Regions from separate parts of the Rhizobium sp. BK181 genome, predicted to be linked through region 2. Evidence: predicted binding sites of a transcription regulator. Region 2 holds the regulator's gene; each other region holds the start of a gene.
The links. Region 2 encodes LexA, which represses DNA repair genes until DNA is damaged. Its sites were predicted from a motif close to TGTTCNNNNTGTGTTCNG; they were not measured.
Positions count from the first base shown of each region.

Region 1: the regulator LexA is predicted to act here: its motif matches at 4,945-4,962, upstream of FHT77_RS10945 (helicase-related protein).
Region 3: the regulator LexA is predicted to act here: its motif matches at 1,999-2,016, upstream of dnaE (DNA polymerase III subunit alpha).

Region 1 covers NZ_JACHZA010000003.1:214,995-222,112, reverse strand. The annotation lists gene FHT77_RS10980 (acyl-CoA dehydrogenase family protein) at 1-673, opposite strand, end outside; gene FHT77_RS10975 (acyl carrier protein) at 674-925, opposite strand; gene FHT77_RS10970 (lysine-2,3-aminomutase-like protein) at 1,186-2,238, opposite strand; gene epmA (EF-P lysine aminoacylase EpmA) at 2,235-3,302, opposite strand; gene efp (elongation factor P) at 3,454-4,023, shown strand; gene FHT77_RS10955 (YMGG-like glycine zipper-containing protein) at 4,159-4,422, opposite strand; gene FHT77_RS10950 (DUF3309 family protein) at 4,450-4,605, opposite strand; gene FHT77_RS10945 (helicase-related protein) at 5,120-7,118, shown strand, end outside.
Region 2 covers NZ_JACHZA010000011.1:50,360-57,477, forward strand. The annotation lists gene eno (phosphopyruvate hydratase) at 1-179, opposite strand, end outside; gene kdsA (3-deoxy-8-phosphooctulonate synthase) at 321-1,163, opposite strand; gene FHT77_RS21695 (VOC family protein) at 1,160-2,044, opposite strand; gene lexA (transcriptional repressor LexA) at 2,245-2,961, shown strand; gene FHT77_RS21705 (ComEC/Rec2 family competence protein) at 2,942-5,278, opposite strand; gene FHT77_RS31515 (hypothetical protein) at 5,277-5,498, shown strand; gene gltA (citrate synthase) at 5,689-6,978, shown strand; gene lpxB (lipid-A-disaccharide synthase) at 7,009-7,118, opposite strand, start outside.
Region 3 covers NZ_JACHZA010000010.1:97,578-104,695, reverse strand. The annotation lists gene FHT77_RS20970 (lipoprotein-releasing ABC transporter permease subunit) at 1-115, shown strand, start outside; gene FHT77_RS20965 (ABC transporter ATP-binding protein) at 130-813, shown strand; gene FHT77_RS20960 (DUF5680 domain-containing protein) at 814-1,278, opposite strand; gene FHT77_RS20955 (hypothetical protein) at 1,349-1,933, opposite strand; gene dnaE (DNA polymerase III subunit alpha) at 2,238-5,738, shown strand; gene FHT77_RS20945 (L,D-transpeptidase family protein) at 5,741-6,976, opposite strand; gene FHT77_RS20940 (DNA polymerase IV) at 7,071-7,118, opposite strand, start outside.

The DNA of each region.
Region 1 (7,118 bases), on a different contig from region 2:
TCGGCAGGATTTGCTCGGCCGGCGCCTCACCTTTGAAGAGAAAGCCGTCCGAGCACGTGCCGCGCATGCCGAGGGTGTTCCAGGCATGGGTCTTTTCCAGCGCGTACTGCTCCTTGAGGAAAACGGTCAGGACCTGGTCGGAAGAGGCCGCATTTGCGTGTGCGCGTGACGTGATCATGATCGCATCAGCGTAGGAACCGTAAGATATAACGGTGGCGTCTTTTTCCAGACGGCACGCACTGGCATCCACCTCTATTGCGCAGATGCTATTTCGGAGATTGCCGCCGATGCCGCCTTCCGTCGTCGCAGACGCGATCAACAATTGCTCGCCAGCCACGCGTTGCATGAAGGCCCGATGCCATTCGCTCTCGCCGCCATGCTCGACGAGGCTGCATAGTTTGATGTGATGCATCGCGAAGACCATGGCGGCGGCGGCACAACCCTGTCCAAGCGTCGAGCATAATTCAGCGATCTGAGCGATCGTCGCGCCTTCACCGCCGAGGTGACGCGGGATCTGAATTCCAAAGAGCCGCTCGGCTCTCATGGCCTCCACGGCCTCGTGCGGGAACCTCCCATCAAAATCGACGGAGTCTGCATGCTTTGCCGCGATCGCTGCCACACGGGCGACCCTGGCGGCAAGATCCTCTTGCGCGATTTTGACCGGAAAGTTCATTTAGGCGACCTTCCGGCTATCTTTGATCTGGTCCACCGTCCTCGCGATTGCTGCAATGCTGGCGAAAGACTTTCGATTCAAGAGATTGTCGGGAAATTCGATGTCAAAAGCCTCTTCGATACCAAGCATGAGCTGCACCGAAGCGAAGGACGTCAGGCCGACCGCATAGAGGTCGGCATCGTCGGCAACTTGGTCAACAGAAACGGGAAGCTTTCCGAATTTGACTAGAAGATCACGGATCGTAGTATTCATTATGACTTCTCCAAGATGATCATATCTCGAGTGGCGAAACGGCCTTGTTCTCGGGATAGGCGTAGTCCGGAAAAGACAAAATTCTGCTAAATGACGTAGTTAAAGCGAACTGATCACTTCAGCTAAATTCTTAGAAGAGACGACCACACGAAGCGGAACTTAGTTGATATTTCAAACCCTTGCCCCGATTGCAATCACCGCGCCACGAGAGGGGTCTTCTGACACATTGTTCAGGAACAATACTTCTCTCGCGTTTTTTACTAGACGAGCGGCGGGTACAGGTGCTCGGTCCCGCGATAATCCGAAACCGAATAGCAGCCTTCGCCGATCGCTCTGATCGACTGTTCAGCGATCACGGCTTTGCCATGGCCACCAGGTATGTCGAGTATATAGGTGGGCTGGCAGAGACCAGAAATCCGACCGCGCAGAGCCGCGACGATCCTCTGTCCCTCTTCGATCGTGAGCCGAAAATGGCTCGTCCCGGGAGCCAGATCAGGATGGTGCAGATAATAGGGCTTTACGCGCGTCTCGACGAAAGCCTTCATTAGTTCCGTGAGCACGGCCGGATCGTCATTGACGCCCTTGAGCAGCACCGACTGGCTGACCATGACCACCCCGGCATCAATTAGGCGCGCACATGCCGCTCTTGCCTCGTCTGTCAGTTCGCGCGGATGATTGGCATGCAAAGCCACATAAACGCTCTTGCCACTCGCCCTCAGCGCCGCAATCAGGGCCGCATCGATCTTTGATGGATCGACAACAGGAACGCGCGTGTGGAACCGCACGATCTTGACGTGATCGATCAATGCCAGTTCGCGAAGGATCTCTTCGAGCCGTCGCGGGGACAGGATTAACGGATCGCCGCCCGTCAGGATCACTTCCCAGATTTCGTGGTGGTCGCGAATATAGGCAAAAGCTGCCGACATTGCCTCGGAGTCCAATGTCCCCAAGCCTTGTGGACCAACCATTTCGCGTCGAAAACAGAAGCGGCAGTAGACCGGGCACACATGCACGGCTTTCAACAGCACGCGATCCGGATACCGATGAACGATGCCTTGCACGGGACTATGGGCCTCGTCGCCGATCGGATCCGCACGCTCTTCAGACGCAACGATCAGCTCGGCCGCGTCAGGAACGAACTGCCGGGCAATCGGGTCGGCGTCATTCGCAGGATCAACCAGACCCACGACCGTCGGCGTCAATGCAATGGCGTACCGTGCGGCGACATCCGCCAAAGCGTCGCGGTCTCTTTCGCCGAGCAACCCGGCGCGTTCGAGACCCTCGACGGTCTTGATGGCTGTGTTGCTGTTCATGTGCCGTACTCCGCGACCGGCGCCCATAGCACCTGATCGATCCGTGACGCCCCGGTTGCCAGCATCACCAGCCGATCGAAGCCGAGCGCGATGCCACTTGCCTCCGGCATTTTGGCGAGCGCCTCCAGGAAATCCTCGTCGAGCGGATAGCGTTCGCCGTAGATGCGAGCTTTCTCGGCCATCTCGATCTCGAAGCGGCGGCGTTGTTCTGCCGAATTGGTGAGCTCCCCAAAACCGTTCGCGAGCTCAACGCCGCAGGCGTAGACCTCGAAACGTTCGGCAACCCGGGGATCGCTCGCGGAAGGACGCGCAAGCGCAGCTTCCGATACTGGATACTCGTCCAGAATCGTGACGCGGCCAAAGCCTAGATGCGGTTCCACCTTTTCAACCAGCACGCGGCTGAACAAATCCGCCCAGCCGTCATCTTCGGCAACGCGCATGCCGGTCCGCTTTACCTGGTCCGCGAGATGCGCCCGATCCGTCGCGCCGTCGGTCGAAACGGACGCCAGCAGATCTATGTCAGCGTAGCGGTCGAAGGCTGCGGCAACGCTTAGCCGGTTCGGCCCCGCGAACGGATCGCACTCGCTCCCTCGATAGGTGAGCCGCGTCGTCCTCATGGTTTCTGCAGCAAGGGCCAGAATGCGAACGCAATCCATCATCAGACTCTCATAGCTTTCGCCCACGCGATACCATTCAAGCATGGTGAATTCCGGATGATGCAACGGACCGCGCTCGCGGTTGCGATAGACGTGAGCGAAGCAGGCGATGCGCTGTTCTCCGGCCGAAAGCAGTTTCTTGCAGGCAAATTCAGGCGAAGTGTGCAGATATAGCGGCGCTGCTGTCTGGCCGTCAGTCGTCAGCGCTTTGGTGGCAAAGGCGTGCAGATGCGCCTCGTTGCCTGGCGACACTTGCAGCGTGGCAGTGTCGACCTCCAGAAAGTCCTCGCTTAGGAAATAGCCGCGCAGGGCCGTCTGGATCGCATTCCGCCCGAGCAGGAACGGGCGGCGGTCCGCATGCACGCTCGGCGTCCACCACGGCGATACTTTGGCGATCGAGGGTTTCATTGACATCGTCCTGACCGGTCTATCCAACGCCGGGGCTGGCTATTTGCCGGATTTTAGGTTAGTTGCGCCCCCAAAGAACAATCAGTTGCGTCTCGGAGGCCGTATCGACAGTCCTCTACGACGCCAAAAGCCGAGTTACAAGGAAGTCTTAATGGTCAAGGTCATCGCCTCTTCCGTCCGCAAGGGCAACGTTCTCGACGTAGATGGCAAACTCTACGTCGTTCTGACTGCCCAGAACTTTCATCCGGGCAAGGGCACGCCGGTCACCCAGGTTGACATGCGTCGTATCGTCGACGGCGTAAAGGTTTCCGAACGCTGGCGTACGACCGAGCAGGTCGAGCGCGCCTTCGTCGAAGACGTGAACTTCCAGTATCTTTACGAGGACGGCGAGGGGTTCCACTTCATGAACCCGGCGACCTATGACCAGGTGGTCGTGAACGATGAAACGATGGGCGATCAGAAGGCCTACCTGCAGGAAGGCATGACCTGCATCCTGTCGATCCATGAAGGTGTTCCGCTAGCCCTCGAGCTGCCGCGCCACGTCATTCTCGAAATCACCGAAACCGAACCGGTTGTGAAGGGCCAGACGGCGTCGTCTTCCTACAAACCGGCAATGCTTTCGAATGGCATCCGCACCTTGGTACCCCCGCATATTGACGCCGGCACGCGCGTCGTTATTGCAACGGAAGACAATTCCTACGTCGAACGCGCCAAGAATTGATCGATCGACAGCCGTGAATTAGAGGTCGCGTTTGCAGCGCGGCCTTTTTCTTTCTTACGGCTTTCGCCAAATAAAAAAGCGCCGGTCTAGCCGGCGCTTTGAACTTTCAAATCATGCCCAGCAGGGCAGCCCGGCCTAGTAGCGCGGGCAACGGGCCTCGTAGCGACGGCCATACCGGTCTCTGTAGACGCAGTAACCGCGACGCTCAACGGACTGGCCGATCAATGCGCCAGCAAGACCGCCGGCTACGGCACCAATTGCTGCCCCACCCCAGCTGTGGCTTACAGCACCGCCAATAATGGCGCCGCTGCCTGCACCAATCGCGGTTCCCTGTTCCGTCGCCGTACAGGACGCAAGCGCGCCAACCAGTGCACCAATAAGCACAATCTTTTTCATCATGACATATCTCCCAGATTTTTCCGTCGCTTAGATACGACCGAGCAACACAAGAATAATAATAATCACGAGAACTAGCCCTAAACCTCCGGAAGGTCCATAGCCCCAGCCGCGGCTGTAACCCCAATTTGGTAGAGCTCCGATCAAAAGCAGAATAAGGATAATGAGAAGTATGGTTCCAAGCATGGTTCAAGTCCTCGACGTCATTACACCAGGAATGGACCAGAAACACGCATCACCGATTTTTGTTCCGCGTGTATCAAATGTTTAGCTTTGGCGGCAAAAACATACGAACCACATCGTTTTCTGTCGCTCCATGGAATGCAAGTAACATCGCGAAAAGGCTCCGGCAGAAATTCGCCTTAAGATTTTCGACAAAGGCAGTTGACAGAATGAATGCAAATCGAGCCACACGCATGACGTGAATTATCCGATTCAGCATCTTGTGGGAAAAAGCGATTCAAAATCAATACTTAGCCGTGAACAAACACTGAATCAGCCGAAGTCAGCGATTCGTCTCCGATTCGTTCTCAAGCTGTTCCGAATCGGAAAACGAGCAATCTGCAAGCTATTCGCGCAACAGAAACTGCGGAGGAAATTCAAATCAGCCCTTGCCTTTGCGACAACGGCTGTCCATGTGTTGTCTGCTTCGGAGAGGAGCTGACTTGATCTGAGGCTCCCCGGCCTCATCTGCAGGACTATGACACTGACATCGCAGCCGATGATACTGAGTGGACGCGGGGTAACCGCGGTGCTCGGGCCAACCAATACCGGCAAAACGCATTATGCCATTGAGCGCATGGTTGCACATGGCACCGGCGTGATCGGCCTGCCGCTGCGACTGCTGGCGCGTGAGGTTTACACGCGCGTCGCCGAAAAGGTCGGAGTGCAGAATGTTGCACTGGTGACGGGCGAGGAGAAGATATCGCCTCCCAATGCTCGCTTTTCGGTCTGTACGGTCGAGGCCATGCCACGCGAGACTAAGGCAGCGTTCGTCGCCATTGATGAAGTTCAGCTCGCTGGCGATCTGGAGCGGGGGCATATCTTCACGGATCGTATTCTGCATTTGCGCGGTCGCAACGAAACGCTGCTGCTTGGCGCCGGTACGATGCGACCGATCTTGCAGCAACTTCTCCCTGGGATCACGGTGGTTGAGCGACCCAGGCTTTCCCACCTTTTCTACGCTGGACAGAAGAAGATCACGCGCCTGCCGCAGCGCTCGGCAATCGTCGCCTTCTCGGCTGATGAAGTCTACGCGATCGCCGAATTGATCCGCAGACAGCGCGGCGGAGCGGCCGTCGTACTTGGCGCCCTTAGCCCGCGCACGCGCAATGCGCAGGTAGCGCTTTATCAGGCTGGAGACGTCGAGTATCTGGTCGCGACCGATGCGATCGGCATGGGGCTCAATCTCGACGTCGACCACGTCGCCTTTGCTCAAGATCGCAAATTCGACGGCTATCAGTTCCGCAACCTGAACCCCGCCGAACTCGGGCAGATTGCAGGCCGTGCCGGCAGGCACGTTCGCGACGGGACGTTTGGCGTCACAGGCCAGGTAGATCCCTTTGACGAGGAGCTGGTCGAACGCATCGAAGGCCATGAGTTCGACAATGTGAAAGTGCTGCAATGGCGCACGAAGAACCTCGATTTCGCTTCCATTCACGCGCTACGCACAAGCCTCGAGACCGGACCCACTGTTCCCGGCCTGACGCGCGCCTTGCCTGCGGTCGACCAGCAGGCGCTGGAACACCTGTCGCGCTACCCGGAAATCATCGACCTTGCAACCAATCCATCGCGCGTCGAGAAGTTGTGGGAGGCCTGCGCGCTTCCGGACTACCGGCGCATTGCGCCGGCGCAACATGCCGATCTGATCTCGACCCTCTTTTCCGATCTCGTTCGCTATGGCACGGTAAACGAGGACTTCCTCGCCGAGCAGGTCCATCGCGCGGACCGAACAGACGGCGAGATTGACACGCTTTCGGCGCGAATCGCGCAGATAAGGACTTGGACCTATGTGTCGAATCGGCCCAATTGGCTTGCCGATCCGACACACTGGCAGGAAAAGACGCGGGAAATCGAAGATCGATTGTCCGATGCGTTACATGAAAGGTTGACGAAACGCTTTGTTGATCGCAGGACATCTGTGCTCATGAAGCGCCTGAGAGAGAATGCGATGCTGGAAGCTGAAATCAGTGTAAATGGCGATGTCTTCGTTGAAGGACATCATGTGGGGCAGTTGTCGGGATTCCGGTTCACGCCCATTTCGGGAGCGGAAGGGCCGGACGCCAAGGCTGTTCAGTCTGCTTCGCAAAAGGCGCTCGCTTTGGAATTCGAGGCACGTGCCGCGCGCCTCCATGCGGCCGGCAACGGCGATCTCGCGATCAGCTCCGACGGCGCGATCCGTTGGTTGGGCGATCCGGTAGCGCGCCTTGCGGGCAGTGATCATGTGATGCGCCCGCGCGTCATCCTGCTCGCCGACGAGCAGCTGACAGGCAATGCGCGAGACCACGTGGCAGCCCGTATCGAGCGCTTCGTCAATCATCACATCAGCACGGTTCTGAAGCCGCTCGACGATCTGTCGCGTGCCGAAGACCTGCAGGGCCTGGCAAAGGGTCTGGCGTTCCAGCTCGTCGAGAATCTCGGCGTCCTGTTCCGACGCGACGTGACCGAAGAGGTGAAGTCACTGGATCAGGATGCGCGCG
Region 2 (7,118 bases):
CCGAGGTAGCGCTTGCCACCATCGCGAACTTCGACGGCTTCATGCGCGCCGGTCGACGCGCCCGACGGAACCGCCGCGCGGCCCATGCTGCCATCTTCCAGATAGACATCGACTTCGACGGTGGGGTTGCCACGGCTGTCGAGAATCTCGCGGGCGATAATGTCGGTAATTGCGGTCATCGGCTTTTCCTACTTGAGGGTGGATAAATCGTTTGAAATCCGTCTTAATCGAAGACGCGCAAATTACAATGGCGCTTTGCGCATGCTTCGCAGCGATGTTCGTGCGTGGCCTATTACACGAACATGTCAGTCTTTTGAACGTCAGGTTTTCGCGATCGCGTCGAAGGCCAGGAGCTTTTCGAGAAGCCTCGGCATGTCCTTGAGATAGACCATGTTCGGACCGTCAGACGGCGCGTTGTCAGGATCTTCGTGCGTTTCGACGAACACACCGGCGACACCGACGGCAACGGCCGCGCGCGCCAGCGTCTCCACGAATTCGCGCTGGCCGCCGCTGGAACCACCCTGCCCTCCGGGCTGCTGCACCGAATGGGTGGCGTCGAAAACAACAGGGGCGCCCATCGCCGCCATGATCGGCAGCGAGCGCATATCGGAGACCAGCGTGTTGTAGCCGAAGGAAGCGCCGCGCTCGCAAAGCAGGATATTCGGGTTGCCGCTGGAATTGAGCTTGTTCAAGACATTCTTCATGTCCCAAGGGGCAAGGAACTGGCCCTTCTTGACGTTGATTGTGCGACCGGTTTTGGCGGCTGCGACCAGCAGGTCTGTCTGGCGACTGAGAAAGGCCGGGATCTGCAGGACGTCGACGACCGTCGCCACCTCGGTGCACTGCTCCTCGGTATGGATGTCGGTCAGGACAGGAAAACCGTATTCCTTCTTGAGGTCGGAAAAAACCTCCAGCGCCTTATCAAGGCCGATGCCGCGCTGGGCGGAGAGCGATGTCCGGTTCGCCTTGTCAAAGGAGGACTTGTAGACAAGGCCGAGACCAAGCTTGTCGCAAAGCTCCTTCAATACACCGGCGACCATGAACGCATGTTCGCGGCTCTCCATCTGACACGGTCCGGCAATCAGCGACAGCTTGCCGGTATTCGAAAAGGTGACGCGGCCGGCGCCTTCGCCGACCGCGACTTCGGAATTTGTCTGGCTCATCGTTTCTCCTCGAAGGCGAAGAGCGCACCCTGCCCGGGCGCTGCCTTCACCAGAATTCGATTGTTCTTGCGCGTGTAGGTCATCCCGTTAGCAGCCAAATGCGCTTCTGTCACGGCGAGATCACCGACCTTGAAAACAACGGCAACGCCGCGAAGGCCGCGATCGTCTGAGGGAGCAGAAATATCGAAGTAGGCATCCAGTCCATCGGGGGACAGAACGATGATCCTGGCGTTGGGCGTTGCAACACTTACACCAAAGGCCTCGTTGATCACCGTCAGGCCGTGCGCCGCCGCGCGCACAAATGGTCCAAACGCCTTTGGGTCCGGCGCGCCAAGAACGATCTCCGCGATCCCGCCCACGCCATTTGGGTGCACTTGCAGTGCCCTTCGATCGGCAGGCAGCGGATTGACCCTCTGGCAGGTGAAAAAAAAGAAATCAGGTGCGCGCAGGTCAACTGCGAACGCGAGTTTGAATGCAGCAGTGGCTTCCGAGCCGTCGGGCATCTTCATCGGCCGCTCGAACTGCAGCATCTCACCGCCGTTGATCTTCTCCCCAAGGAATCTAGCGTGGTCGCGGTCGGCGTCCCCCGTCGCGAAGACCACTGCGGACAGTCCATCCTCGCCGCATCGAAACCGAAAGGCACGGTCACGCGCGGTGAAGACGTTGCCCTTCCTCGCCGACGCCTCGTGCAGTTCAAGGCTGGCGACGCCCAGTGGCTCCAGATAAGTTTCGTCGGCGAAGAAGATACAGGCGTTCTCTGTTCCGAACGGGTGCCGCGCATCTGGCGCGACGGTGAATCCCAGCATTCCGAGGCGCTCGCGCGCAAGCCTGATGTTGGACACCGGCAGCACAATGTGGTCCAGCGGATGTGCTTCGCTCATGGCAAACTCCCCGGGGATTTGCGAAGATGTGCGCCGGGCAAGAGAACAATGCAACCCCCTTCTCCGCATTCACTCAAAAGCGACGCAAAAACTGAACAAGTTGCAGGCAAGTTTTACGAAAATTTAGGTACTTGCAGAACACATATGGAACATATAGTGTCTGTTCTGGCTTTGTTTCACAACTCTGGGGTTCAACTTCGATGCTGACGCGCAAGCAACAGGAGCTTCTTCTCTTCATTCACGAACGAATGAAGGAGTCCGGTGTCCCCCCATCTTTCGACGAAATGAAGGACGCTCTCGATCTCGCGTCGAAGTCGGGCATCCACCGCCTGATTACGGCGCTGGAAGAACGCGGCTTCATTCGCCGACTGCCGAATCGAGCCCGCGCTCTGGAGGTCATCAAGCTGCCAGAGGCATATAATCCCAGTCTCCAGCCGCGCCGCGGTTTCTCGCCGAGCGTGATCGAGGGCAGCCTTGGCAAACCTCAACCGGTCGCGCCGCCAAAGCCGGCCGCGCATGCGGACAATGGCAATTCGGCCTCTGTACCTGTTATGGGGCGGATCGCTGCAGGCGTGCCAATTTCTGCAATCCAGAACAATACGCACGACATCACGGTTCCGGCCGACATGCTTGGCCCAGGCGAGCATTATGCGCTCGAGGTGAAGGGTGACTCGATGATCGAGGCCGGCATCTTCGACGGCGATACGGTGATTATCCGCAACGGCAGCACCGCCAACGCCGGCGATATTGTTGTCGCACTTGTCGATGACGAGGAAGCAACCCTCAAGCGCTTCCGCCGCAAGGGCGCTTCGATCGCGCTTGAAGCTGCGAACCCGGCTTATGAAACGCGTATTTTCGGACCCGATCGCGTCAAGGTTCAGGGCAAGCTGGTCGGCCTCATTCGCCGCTATCACTAAAGACAGGCGGCTCTCCATCGAAGGTGCCGCTTCGCCAATTGTATGCCCGATGCCGCATCCAGGGCCGGTCAAGTGTCTTGTAGGCCGTCGTCACGACAGGCGTTCCCTGTTCGTCTATTCGTATCTCTGCCGCACCCGAGCGGCGCAAGGTTTCCCCCGTGAACAACAATGCACCTGACCGGCATTCGCTTGCGCGCAGGCGAGCGGGTGTAACGACGATGTCGGCGGTGTCGCAGGCAGCGCCGACGTAGGCGGGATCTTCGACGATCGTCAGAACGTAGCCGCTGTCGTGCGCCGCTGTGCACCAAGCGCCTTTCAGGCAGACGAAACGGTTCTCAACGCCTCTCGCAACGACCTGCCGCAACGCGTTGCGAGCGTTATGCAATTCGTCGGCCGAGAGCCTCCGAGGCTTGCCGTCGCCGTCTCGCCGGCGGACCGGTTTGACACCCTCTATCAGGAGCGGCGGCCGGGCTTGCTCCGCAACCAGAGCCCTTCGCCATTGGTCGAAAATGAAGTCGGGTGGGCGCGTCCGGTTGGAAGCAATAACCTGATTGTCGACAATCGCGACGAGACCGCCATCCTCGGCAATGATGAAATCTGGCGCCGGTCTGGACGGCGCGAGCACAACGAACAGAGTTGCCAACGCGATCGCAACAGCGCCAAGGTACCGCAGTCTGGTGCGCAGAAGCGCAAGCACGAGGAAGCCTGCGACGGCGACAGGAAAGTACCAAACCGGCAATCGACCGATATCGACGTTGCCGCCCCATCCCGAGACCATCTTTGCAATGGCGATCACAATTTCGAGCCCGAACCCGGCGATTTTCCAGGGAACGACATCGAGGCCAAACGGCGTCAGCAGCATCGCGAACATGCCCATAGGCATCACCACGAAGGAGATTACCGGCATGGCCATGAGATTTGCGGGCAATCCATAAGCGCTGAGCCGATGGAAATGTTCGACTGCAAAGAGCGCGGTCGAGAAGCCTCCGATCATTGAGGAAAGGAGGATGCCAGCAAAGAAGCGTGCGACAAAAACTACGGGCTTCACTGCCCTGACTTGCAGCAAGGGATGTTCGCGCGCGGCTCGCTTCGACCACATCGCATAACCGGCAACCAGCGCAAGAGTCGCCGCAAATGACATCTGGAAGCTCGGGCCTAGCGCCTCGGATGGAGACAAGAGCAGAATCACCCAAGCCGATAGGGCAATGTTGCGTAGACTGATTGACGGCCTGTCGAAGAATACAGCGGCCAGCATGATTGCCATCATGATGAAGGCTCGCTCTGCCGAGACCGCAAAGCCCGAGATCATGTAATAGGCTGTCAGGGCGACGAGCGCGCCAGCAGCTGCAATCTTCTTGGTCGGGTACGCCTGCGTAACGGATGGAAACAGGCTCAGCAGTTGGCGTAGGCCGACGAAGAAGATACCCGCGGAGAGCGCCATGTTGAGACCGGAGATTGCCACGATATGCGCCAGACCCGCCTGTCGCAGCGCGTCGGTGGTTTCCCGCGAGATCGCGCGCCGCTCGTCGGTGACAAGCGACGCCGCAAAGGCGCCGGTGTCGCCCGGCAGGATTCCACGGATGCGGTCTCCAATTCCGCTTCGAAGACCATCCAGCCAGTTGGCTCCGCGCTCCGAAATCGATGGTGTGCCGACCGCTGGCGGCATTGAAACGCTTGGCGAACCATAAAAGAAACCGTTCGCGCCAATCTCGTCGAAATAGGCGCTGAAGGCGAAGTCGTTGAGCCCAGGCAGCGCCGGTCCCGCAGGCGGGGTCAATCGTGCCCGTCCCGTCAACCACTCCCCGATTTCGAACGGTTCTTTCTGCCCACGCGCGACGACTGAAACCCGGTCTAGCGGCCGCCTAATCTGAGGCGACTGGGTGCCGGAAATGGAGACGATATAGCGCCAACGACCCGCGCCATCCCCCTCCCGACGCTCGACCCGACCAGTGATCGTTGTGGTGACGGGCGTATCCAGTATGACGGTCGCCCTGCTCCGCGTTTCGTATTGGGCCGAAAGCATTCCCGCGACGCAAAGCAAGCCGGCCAGTGCTGAACTCCGGACAAACGGACGCCCTTGGCCCGCCGCCATTGCAACAAGTGCCAACACAACAACCCATGCCATCAAGCGCGTCGTGGGAGGGTCACTTGCGAGTTCGAACCAGAGGACGGCGCCGGCTCCGAGGAAGACCGGCGAGAACAGAAACAACCGTCCATGTTCCATCTCCGCTGTCGCGGAACCTTGGAGCCATGAAGCCCAGTCCCGTGTCGCAGCTTTGATCCGTGTCGGCCACGCGATGGAGGACTGCGTGCGCATGGCCGGCAACAGCTTGGCGGCCGATCGATTCAACAGGAGAGACCGCTCCGCTGCACGCGCGGAAGCATCCGCGGCAGGCGCGGCCTTCGTTACTTCAAATGGCTTCAACCCCGGCATGCATTTGCGCCAAAAAACAGCCGCCCTTGCAACCACAATGCAAGCTATCGAGGCGTCAGGCAATAATAATCGATTGAAATCTGAAGGAAAATCTGAACGCTGAAAAGCCAAGGATTATCATCGGCTTCTGCTATGCGCAGGGCTCATCGCAGCAGTGCCCAAAAGTTGATACTGCAATGCACAAAATGGCATCACGGTAACTTGGCATTAGGCGCGCGATCATATAGCAATCATCGACGACGCTTAACCCTATGGCGCTTTTATGGCGCCACCCGCCAGTTTGGAGGATCAGAATGACGGAACAAAGCGCAACACTGAAAATCGGTGACAAATCAGTCGATCTCGCCGTCAAGAGCGGCACGATCGGTCCTGATGTCATCGATATCGGCGCCCTCTATAAGAACACGGCTTCCTTCACTTACGATCCTGGTTTCACCTCGACCGCATCCTGTGAATCGAAAATCACCTACATCGACGGCGACGCCGGTGTGCTATTGCATCGCGGCTATCCGATCGAACAGCTTGCCGAGCACGGTGACTTCCTCGAAGTCTGCTATCTGCTTCTCTACGGCGAACTGCCGACCGCTGCCCAGAAGAAGGATTTCGACTATCGCGTCACGCATCACACGATGGTGCATGAACAGATGAGCCGGTTCTTTACGGGCTTCCGCCGCGATGCGCATCCGATGGCTGTCATGTGCGGCTGTGTCGGCGCGCTGTCCGCCTTCTACCATGACTCGACCGACATCACGGATCCGCATCAGCGCATGGTGGCAAGCCTGCGCATGATCGCCAAGATGCCGACACTCGCCGCCATGGCCTACAAGTATCACATCGGCCAGCCCTTCGTTTACCCGAAGAACGATCTCGACTACGCCTCGAACTTCCTGCGCATGTGCTTTGCAGTTCCCTGTGAGGAATATGTCGTTAATCCGGTGCTCTCGCGAGCAATGGACCGCATCTTCATCCTGCACGCCGACCACGAGCAGAACGCCTCGACCTCGACCGTTCGCCTTGCCGGCTCGTCGGGCGCGAATCCGTTTGCCTGCATCGCAGCCGGCATTGCATGCCTCTGGGGCCCGGCGCACGGCGGCGCCAACGAAGCAGCGCTGAACATGCTGACCGAGATCGGCACCGTTGACCGCATTCCGGAATACATCGCCCGCGCCAAGGACAAGAACGATCCGTTCCGCCTGATGGGCTTCGGTCACCGCGTCTACAAGAACTACGATCCGCGCGCCAAGATCATGCAGAAGACGACGCATGAAGTTCTCGGCGAGCTGGGCGTCAAGGACGATCCGCTGCTCGAAGTGGCGATGGAACTCGAGCGCATTGCACTGACTGACGAGTACTTCATCGAGAAGAAGCTCTATCCGAACATCGACTTCTACTCCGGCATCACGCTGAAGGCTCTGGGCTTCCCCACGACCATGTTCACCGTGCTGTTTGCTCTCGCCCGTACGGTCGGCTGGATTGCCCAGTGGAACGAAATGATCGAGGATCCGGAACAGCGCATCGGTCGCCCGCGTCAGCTCTATGTCGGTGAGCCGCAACGCGATTACGTGCCTGTTTCCAAGCGCTAATCAGCGATCACAGATTGCAAAGAAGCCCGGTCAGGAATGGCCGGGCTTTTTCTTTTGAAGGACATCGAGGACGATTTCGGCCGCATGTTCCCCCGGCGGCTTTTCGGTCTGCATTCTCTGCCAGAGAACGTCAAACCCTT
Region 3 (7,118 bases), on a different contig from region 2:
CAGCGAGACCATGTCCGTGGTGATCATGGCGTTGACGCTGTCCTTCATCGCGACGATCTTTCCAGCATGGCGAGCCTCCAAGCTCGATCCCGTGCAAGCCCTGCGCTACGAATAAGGAATGCTCTCTTCATGAAGCGGAATACCGTTCTCAAGCTTTCCGGCGTCGAGCGCCACTATGGCCAGGGCGAGACGCTGCTCTCGATCTTGAAGGGTGCGGATTTCACGCTCAACAGCGGCGAAATCGTTGCGCTCGTCGCTCCATCAGGGACCGGCAAGTCGACGCTTTTGCACGTTGCCGGCCTGCTCGAGCATCCCGATGGCGGCGAGGTTGTCATCAACGGAAATGCCTGTGACGGTTTGCCGGATGATAAGCGTACGGCGATCCGCCGTAGCGAAATCGGATTCGTCTACCAGTTCCATCACCTGCTGCCGGAATTCTCTGCGATCGAGAATATCATGATGCCGCAGATGATCGCCGGGTTGCCGCGCAAGGAGGCGAAGGAACGAGCCGGCCAGTTGCTCGACTACATGCGTATCGGCCATCGCGGTGCGCACCGCCCCGGGGAGCTTTCCGGTGGCGAGCAACAGCGCGTGGCGATTGCCCGTGCCGTCGCCAATGCGCCAAGCCTGCTTCTGGCGGATGAGCCAACGGGCAACCTCGATCCAGAAACGGCGAGCTATGTCTTTGATGCACTGGAGGCGCTGGTGCGCCAATCAGGCCTAGCGGCACTCATCGCCACCCATAATCATGAACTCGCCGGGCGCATGGACCGCCGCGTCACGATCACCGACGGCAAGGTCGTGGATTTCTGATCAGGGCTGGATGAGACCGCCACGGTAGTCCAGTTCATAGGCCCTGCGCTCATTCACGACGATCACTTCACGACCGCTGAAATGGCTGCAGTCGCCTGTGTTTTGATCGGCATAGAAACCGAAAGCATGCTCGAATTCCATGCCGCCGAGAAAACGTCGGTACTCGGCATACATTTTTGACAGTGCAGCCTTAATCACCGTTCCTGCTCTTTTCCCGTCAATCAACGAATGCTCGACGATGCGTCCGAAGTAGTTCATCGCCCAGACCGGTTCGCCGTCCAGCCAAACCACTTCTTGCCCGGCGAAATCGGCGCCGCCGAAGTAGCTGTCGAGATAGCGCCACTGTTCACGCTGATAACCGATGTCATGAGATCCTGTCCGGCAGGCGGGTGCAGGCGTTCCGCCGCCAACATAGGTACGGGCCTTCGCCTCAACGATGAACCGGTTCAATGCAGCAATATCCATGGCCTATCCCCCTCGTTCGGCAACGTCTCAAAAAGACTGCCAATTGTAAAGAACAAAAAGGGAACAAGCTTCACTGGCCGCAGATGGATTGCCCGGTCTCGTCGTTCCAATCAGCGATCGGGAGGACACGTGGCTCGGCTTTGACGTCCTTGCCATCCTTCTGCAACTTCCCGGTCAACGCGTTGTAGTCGCAGGAGCCGGCGGCTTTCGGGTCGAGCGTGTCGTAGTGATTGTAGGTATAGCCGGCGACGACAAACTGGTTGTTGCGGTAGGCCACTGTCAGCGTCTGGTCCCAGCGGTCGCGTCCGATCGCACTGTTCTGTGAGTGGATGGCGATCGAGGATTTGCCGATGGCTTTCAATGACGGTTCCTGCCCGAAGACGCCATTAGCATTGGTGCTGCCCCAAATCTTGTCGGGCGCGGTAAGCGAAAGTCGCAGAAGCTCGTGATCGCTGTCGCGAAGGTAAAGGTAGATGCCGATCTGATCGTCGCTGGCGTCATCTGCCGGAGCAACCAGCAGCGCGAGATCCTCATGCCCGTCGCCGTCCCAATCGCCCGTCGTCGCGTCAATGATGCGCGCGGGATCGATTTGTTCGGCCCGAGCGGTAAACGCTGCCGACCAAGCCAATCCAACAATTAAGACAAACTTAAACATGCTTTTCTCCCCGTGCCATGCAGCCAGCAGAGCGGAAAAGAATCCTGTTGACAATAGAACAAGAGCGGAACAAATTGAAAACATAACAGAAAAGGAGAGCCAAATGACTGACATGATCCGTGATATCGCAGCATTCACCTCCATCGCAATGTTCGTTGCCAGCTTCTCGCTGATCTGCATGGCAATGTAAGAATTCAGGGGACCGCATGGCTGCCATGCGGTCCGAACCCGATCGCTTCTCTGGACATCGACCCCTCAATGCTGAGAATAGACCTGATTGATTCAGGTGATTGGAAGGCATGTTATGGCGGGTGCGGAGAAAGACGCGGCAAGCGGTTTTATCGGTGGCACGCCAGGCTTCGTTCACCTCCGGGTTCACTCAGCGTACTCGCTGCTTGAAGGCGCGCTGCCACTCAAGAAGATTCTCTACAAGGCGTCGGGCGACAGTCAGCCGGCGATCGCGATCACCGATACGAACAATCTGTTCGTCGCCCTCGAATTTTCGCAGAAGGCGATGGATGAGGGGCTGCAGCCGATCATTGGCTGCCAGGTCTCGATCGATATGGAAGACGGTCTTGAGACGGAACGGCGAGGCAGCCAGCAGGCACTCGTCAAGCTCCCGTCGCTGGTGCTCTTGGCGGCCACCGATGCCGGCTACGAGCGATTGGTGGACCTTGTCAGCCGCGCCTATCTCGGCGGCGAGGGCAACGGTCAATCGATTCACATTCGCGCCTCTTGGCTCGATGACATCGGTACCGGCGGTCTGATCGCTCTGACCGGCGCCTTGACGGGGCCGATCGACATGGCGCTTAAGGACGGGCATACCGCTCAGGCGGAAGCACGCCTTCTGCTGCTGAAGCGTCATTTCGGCGACCGGCTTTATGTGGAACTGCAGCGGCACGGCACCTACGACAAGCGCCACGAGCAGAAGGTGGTCGGCCTTGCCTACGAGTATGACCTGCCGCTGGTCGCCACCAATGAAGCCTTCTTCCCGACCCGTGAGGACTATGATGCGCACGACGCCCTGATGGCCGTCGCCCACAACGCCATTGTCTCGGATGATACCCGATTCCGCCTGACACCCGATCACTACCTGAAGAGCCGCGCCGAAATGGCCAAGCTGTTCGCGGACCTGCCTGAAGCCTTGGAAAATACCGTCGAGATCGCCCGGCGCTGCTCCTTCATCCTGAAGACACGCAAGCCGATCTTGCCGCGCTTCACCGGCGCGACGGCCGATCCCGAGGAGGCCGAACGCGAAGAGGCTCTGGAATTGCGCAGGCAGGCAGAGGAGGGGCTGGACAATCGCCTGGCCACACTCGGCATGTCGCCCGGCTATGAGGAGAAGGACTACCGGGAACGCCTGGAATTCGAACTCAGCGTTATCGAGCGCATGAAGTTCCCTGGCTACTTCCTCATCGTTTCGGACTTCATCAAATGGGCAAAGCAGCATGACATCCCTGTCGGCCCGGGTCGTGGCTCGGGTGCGGGCTCGCTCGTCGCCTACGCGCTGACCATCACTGACGTTGATCCGCTGCGTTTCTCGTTGCTCTTCGAACGCTTCCTCAACCCGGAACGCGTCTCGATGCCGGACTTCGACATCGACTTTTGCCAGGATCGCCGCGAAGAGGTGATCCGCTATGTGCAGCGCAAATACGGCCGCGAGCAGGTGGCGCAGATCATCACCTTCGGTTCGCTGCAGGCACGCGCGGCACTGCGCGACGTCGGCCGCGTGCTGGAGATGCCTTACGGTCAGGTCGACAAGATCTGTAAGCTGGTGCCGAACAATCCAGCCAATCCGACGCCTTTGTCGAAGGCTATCGAGGAAGAGCCGAAACTGCAGGAAGAGGCCGACAAGGAGCCCGTCGTCGCCCGCCTGCTCGATATCGCACAGAAGATCGAAGGTCTCTACCGCCACGCATCGACCCACGCTGCCGGTATCGTCATCGGCGACCGTCCGCTGTCGAAGCTGGTGCCGATGTACCGCGATCCGCGGTCCGACATGCCGGTCACGCAGTTCAACATGAAGTGGGTCGAGCAGGCCGGCCTGGTCAAGTTCGACTTCCTCGGGCTGAAGACACTAACGACGTTGAAGGTCGCCGTCGATTTCGTCGCCAAGCGCGGCATCAAGGTCGACCTTGCATCGATCCCGCTCGACGACAAGCTGACCTACGAGATGCTCTCGCGCGGCGAAACCGTCGGCGTGTTCCAGGTGGAAAGTGCGGGAATGCGCAAGGCGCTGATCGGCATGAAGCCGGACTGCATCGAGGACATCATCGCGCTCGTGGCCCTCTACCGTCCGGGTCCAATGGAGAACATCCCGACCTACAACGCCCGCAAGCACGGCGAGGAGGAGATCGAGTCGATCCATCCGACGATCGATTACCTGCTCAAGGAAACGCAGGGCGTTATCGTCTACCAGGAACAGGTGATGCAGATCGCCCAGGTGCTGTCGGGCTACTCGCTCGGCGAAGCCGACCTTCTGCGCCGTGCCATGGGTAAGAAGATCAAGGCGGAGATGGACCAGCAGCGCGAACGCTTCGTCGTCGGTGCCGTGAAGAACGGCGTCTCGAAGCCGCAGGCTGACAATATCTTCGAGCTGCTCGCAAAGTTCGCGAACTACGGCTTCAACAAGTCGCACGCCGCCGCCTACGCGATCGTCTCCTATCAGACCGCCTACATGAAGGCGCATTACCCGGTCGAGTTCCTCGCCGCCTCGATGACGCTCGATATGTCGAATACCGAAAAGGTCAACGACTTCCGCCAAGACGCCAAGCGCCTCGAGATCGAGGTGATTCCGCCGTCGGTTCAGACCTCTTTCCGCCACTTCGAAACCGGCGACAACCGAATCTACTACGCGCTGGCGGCGCTGAAGGGTGTCGGCGAGGCGGCCGTCGATCATATCGTCGAGGTCCGTGGCGACACGCTATTTGCAAGCCTTGAGGATTTCTGCCTGCGCATCGATCCCAAGCAGGTAAACCGCCGCGTGCTCGAAAGCCTGATCTTCGCCGGCGCCTTCGATTGCTTTGGGCTCGATCGCGCGCAGCTGGCAGGCGGCCTCGATCGGATCATGGGCTATGCCCAGCGTGCGCAGGAAAACAAGCTGAGCGGCCAGTCCGATATCTTCGGTAGTGCTTTGTCGTCAGGCCCGGAGAAAATCTCGCTGCCGCCGTTTTCGCCATGGCTGGCCTCGGAGAAGCTGCTCAAGGAGTTTCAGGTCCTTGGCTTCTATCTGACGGCGCATCCGCTCGACAGCTATCAGAGCATTCTGCAGAAGATGCGCGTTCAGACCTTTGCGGAGTTTTCGGCCGCAGTGAAGCAGGGAGCGAGCAACGGCCGCCTCGCGGGCACCGTCATCTCGAAGCAGGAGCGCAAGACGCGAACCGGCAACAAGATGGGCATCATCGTGTTCTCAGATTCCTCTGGGCAGTTCGAAGCCGTCCTATTCTCCGAGATGCTGAACCAATACCGTGACGTGTTGGAATCCGGGAAGTCCTTCGTCATTACGGCGACGGGGGAGGAACGGCCGGAAGGCATCGGCCTTCGCTTGCAGACGATACAATCGCTTGAGGAGAAGTCTCTGCAGATGCAGAAGGCTCTGCGCGTCTATGTGCGCGATTCCGGGCCGCTGCGCGCCGTCGCTGCACACCTGAACGCCAAGGGCGATGGCCTGGTTTCCTTCATCGTCATCAAGGAGGAGGGCAAGCGCGAGGTGGAGGTCGAGCTTCCGCAGAAGTATCGCATCACGCCCGAGATTGCCGCCGCGCTTCGCGCTGCACCCGGCGTCATCGACGTTGAACTGGTCTGACGTCAACCCCTTGTGAGGGTAATGAAGTCCGTTCCCTTGCCGGTCTCGGGTCCGAGGCCGGTATCGGAGATCGTCAATGTTGATCCTGAGGTCAACATCGCGTTGATCTTGTGCCGCGTCTCCTCCGGAATATCGATACGGTTTAATGCGTTGGCGATCGGCGTGCCTGATATGATCGAGCTCTCGAGACTGCTAATACCAAGCCTTGTCATGGTTGCGCGCGAGAGTGTGTTGGGAAGGGTCGCACCCATCCAGGCCGCCGAGCCGGTTTCGAAATCGACGTCATGGACAAAGAAGAAATGCGTGCCGAGCGCGAGGCCGGGGTTTGCGATCGAGATCGGCTCTTCAAGAACGGTCTGGAATCCTTGGCGGATCATGATGACGCCGTTCGGTGGCGTTCCCTTGCCAGCCGCGGCATAGACGGCCTTGAGGAGGATGTCACTCATTGGTGACTTGTCTGCCGTCGGTTCAACCGGATACTTCAACTTGAAATCGCTGATCGCCTGCAGCGTTGCCGTGCCGAGGAGACCGTCGGGTTCACCCACTGCAAATCCCAGCTCGTTGAGGTAGGTTTGGAGGTCGAGGACTTCCTCTCGTTGACTGCGGCGCGTTATGAGAATGCGGATCGGCGTGTCGTTTGCAGGCCTGGTTGCGGTCGGGGTCTCCTGAGACGACATTTCGACGTCGTTCATGGCGACCTGAACGGGCATCTGCCCGATCGCTGGTCGCAGAGCAGCATCGGACAGCAGCGCTGGGGACGCCGGCGTGTCCGGCCGGAAGAGCGTCGGATGATCGATTGCTTCAGGTGTCAATTCGGCGTCGGCTATGACAACCGGCACCCCCATCGCCGTCATCTTGTAGAGCTGCTTGGCAAAGGTTGCCGGCATGCGAACGCAACCGTGTGATGCAGGGTAGCGCGGCACTGCGTTCGACTCGTGAAGTGCAATGCCAGACCAGGTCAGTCGCTGCATGAACGGCATCGGCGCAGCCGAATAGATGTTGGATTCGTGATATCTCTGCTTCTCAATGATGGAAAAGATGCCGCTCGGCGTCGTATGCCCTGGTTTGCCCGTCGACACTTTGGAGGTCGCTACGACCTCGGCGCCGTCGTAGAGCGTGAGCGACTGCGCATCCTTCGAAACGAAGATTTGCAGCGTGCGTGCATCCGCCGCGAGCGCGGGGTGCACCAATGCAGTGGCCGACAGCAAGCCGAGGCCAAGGACGAGACGCGACAACATATGATTCAACCGATACGCAATACCTGAAGCGCCAGCCTAAGCGGCGAAGCTTAATGAAAACTTGAAATGATGGGTCTTGAGTACGGCTCACATATTAGTGATCGCGCTTACCGCCGAAGGTGTATCCAGTCTGAACAGTGCC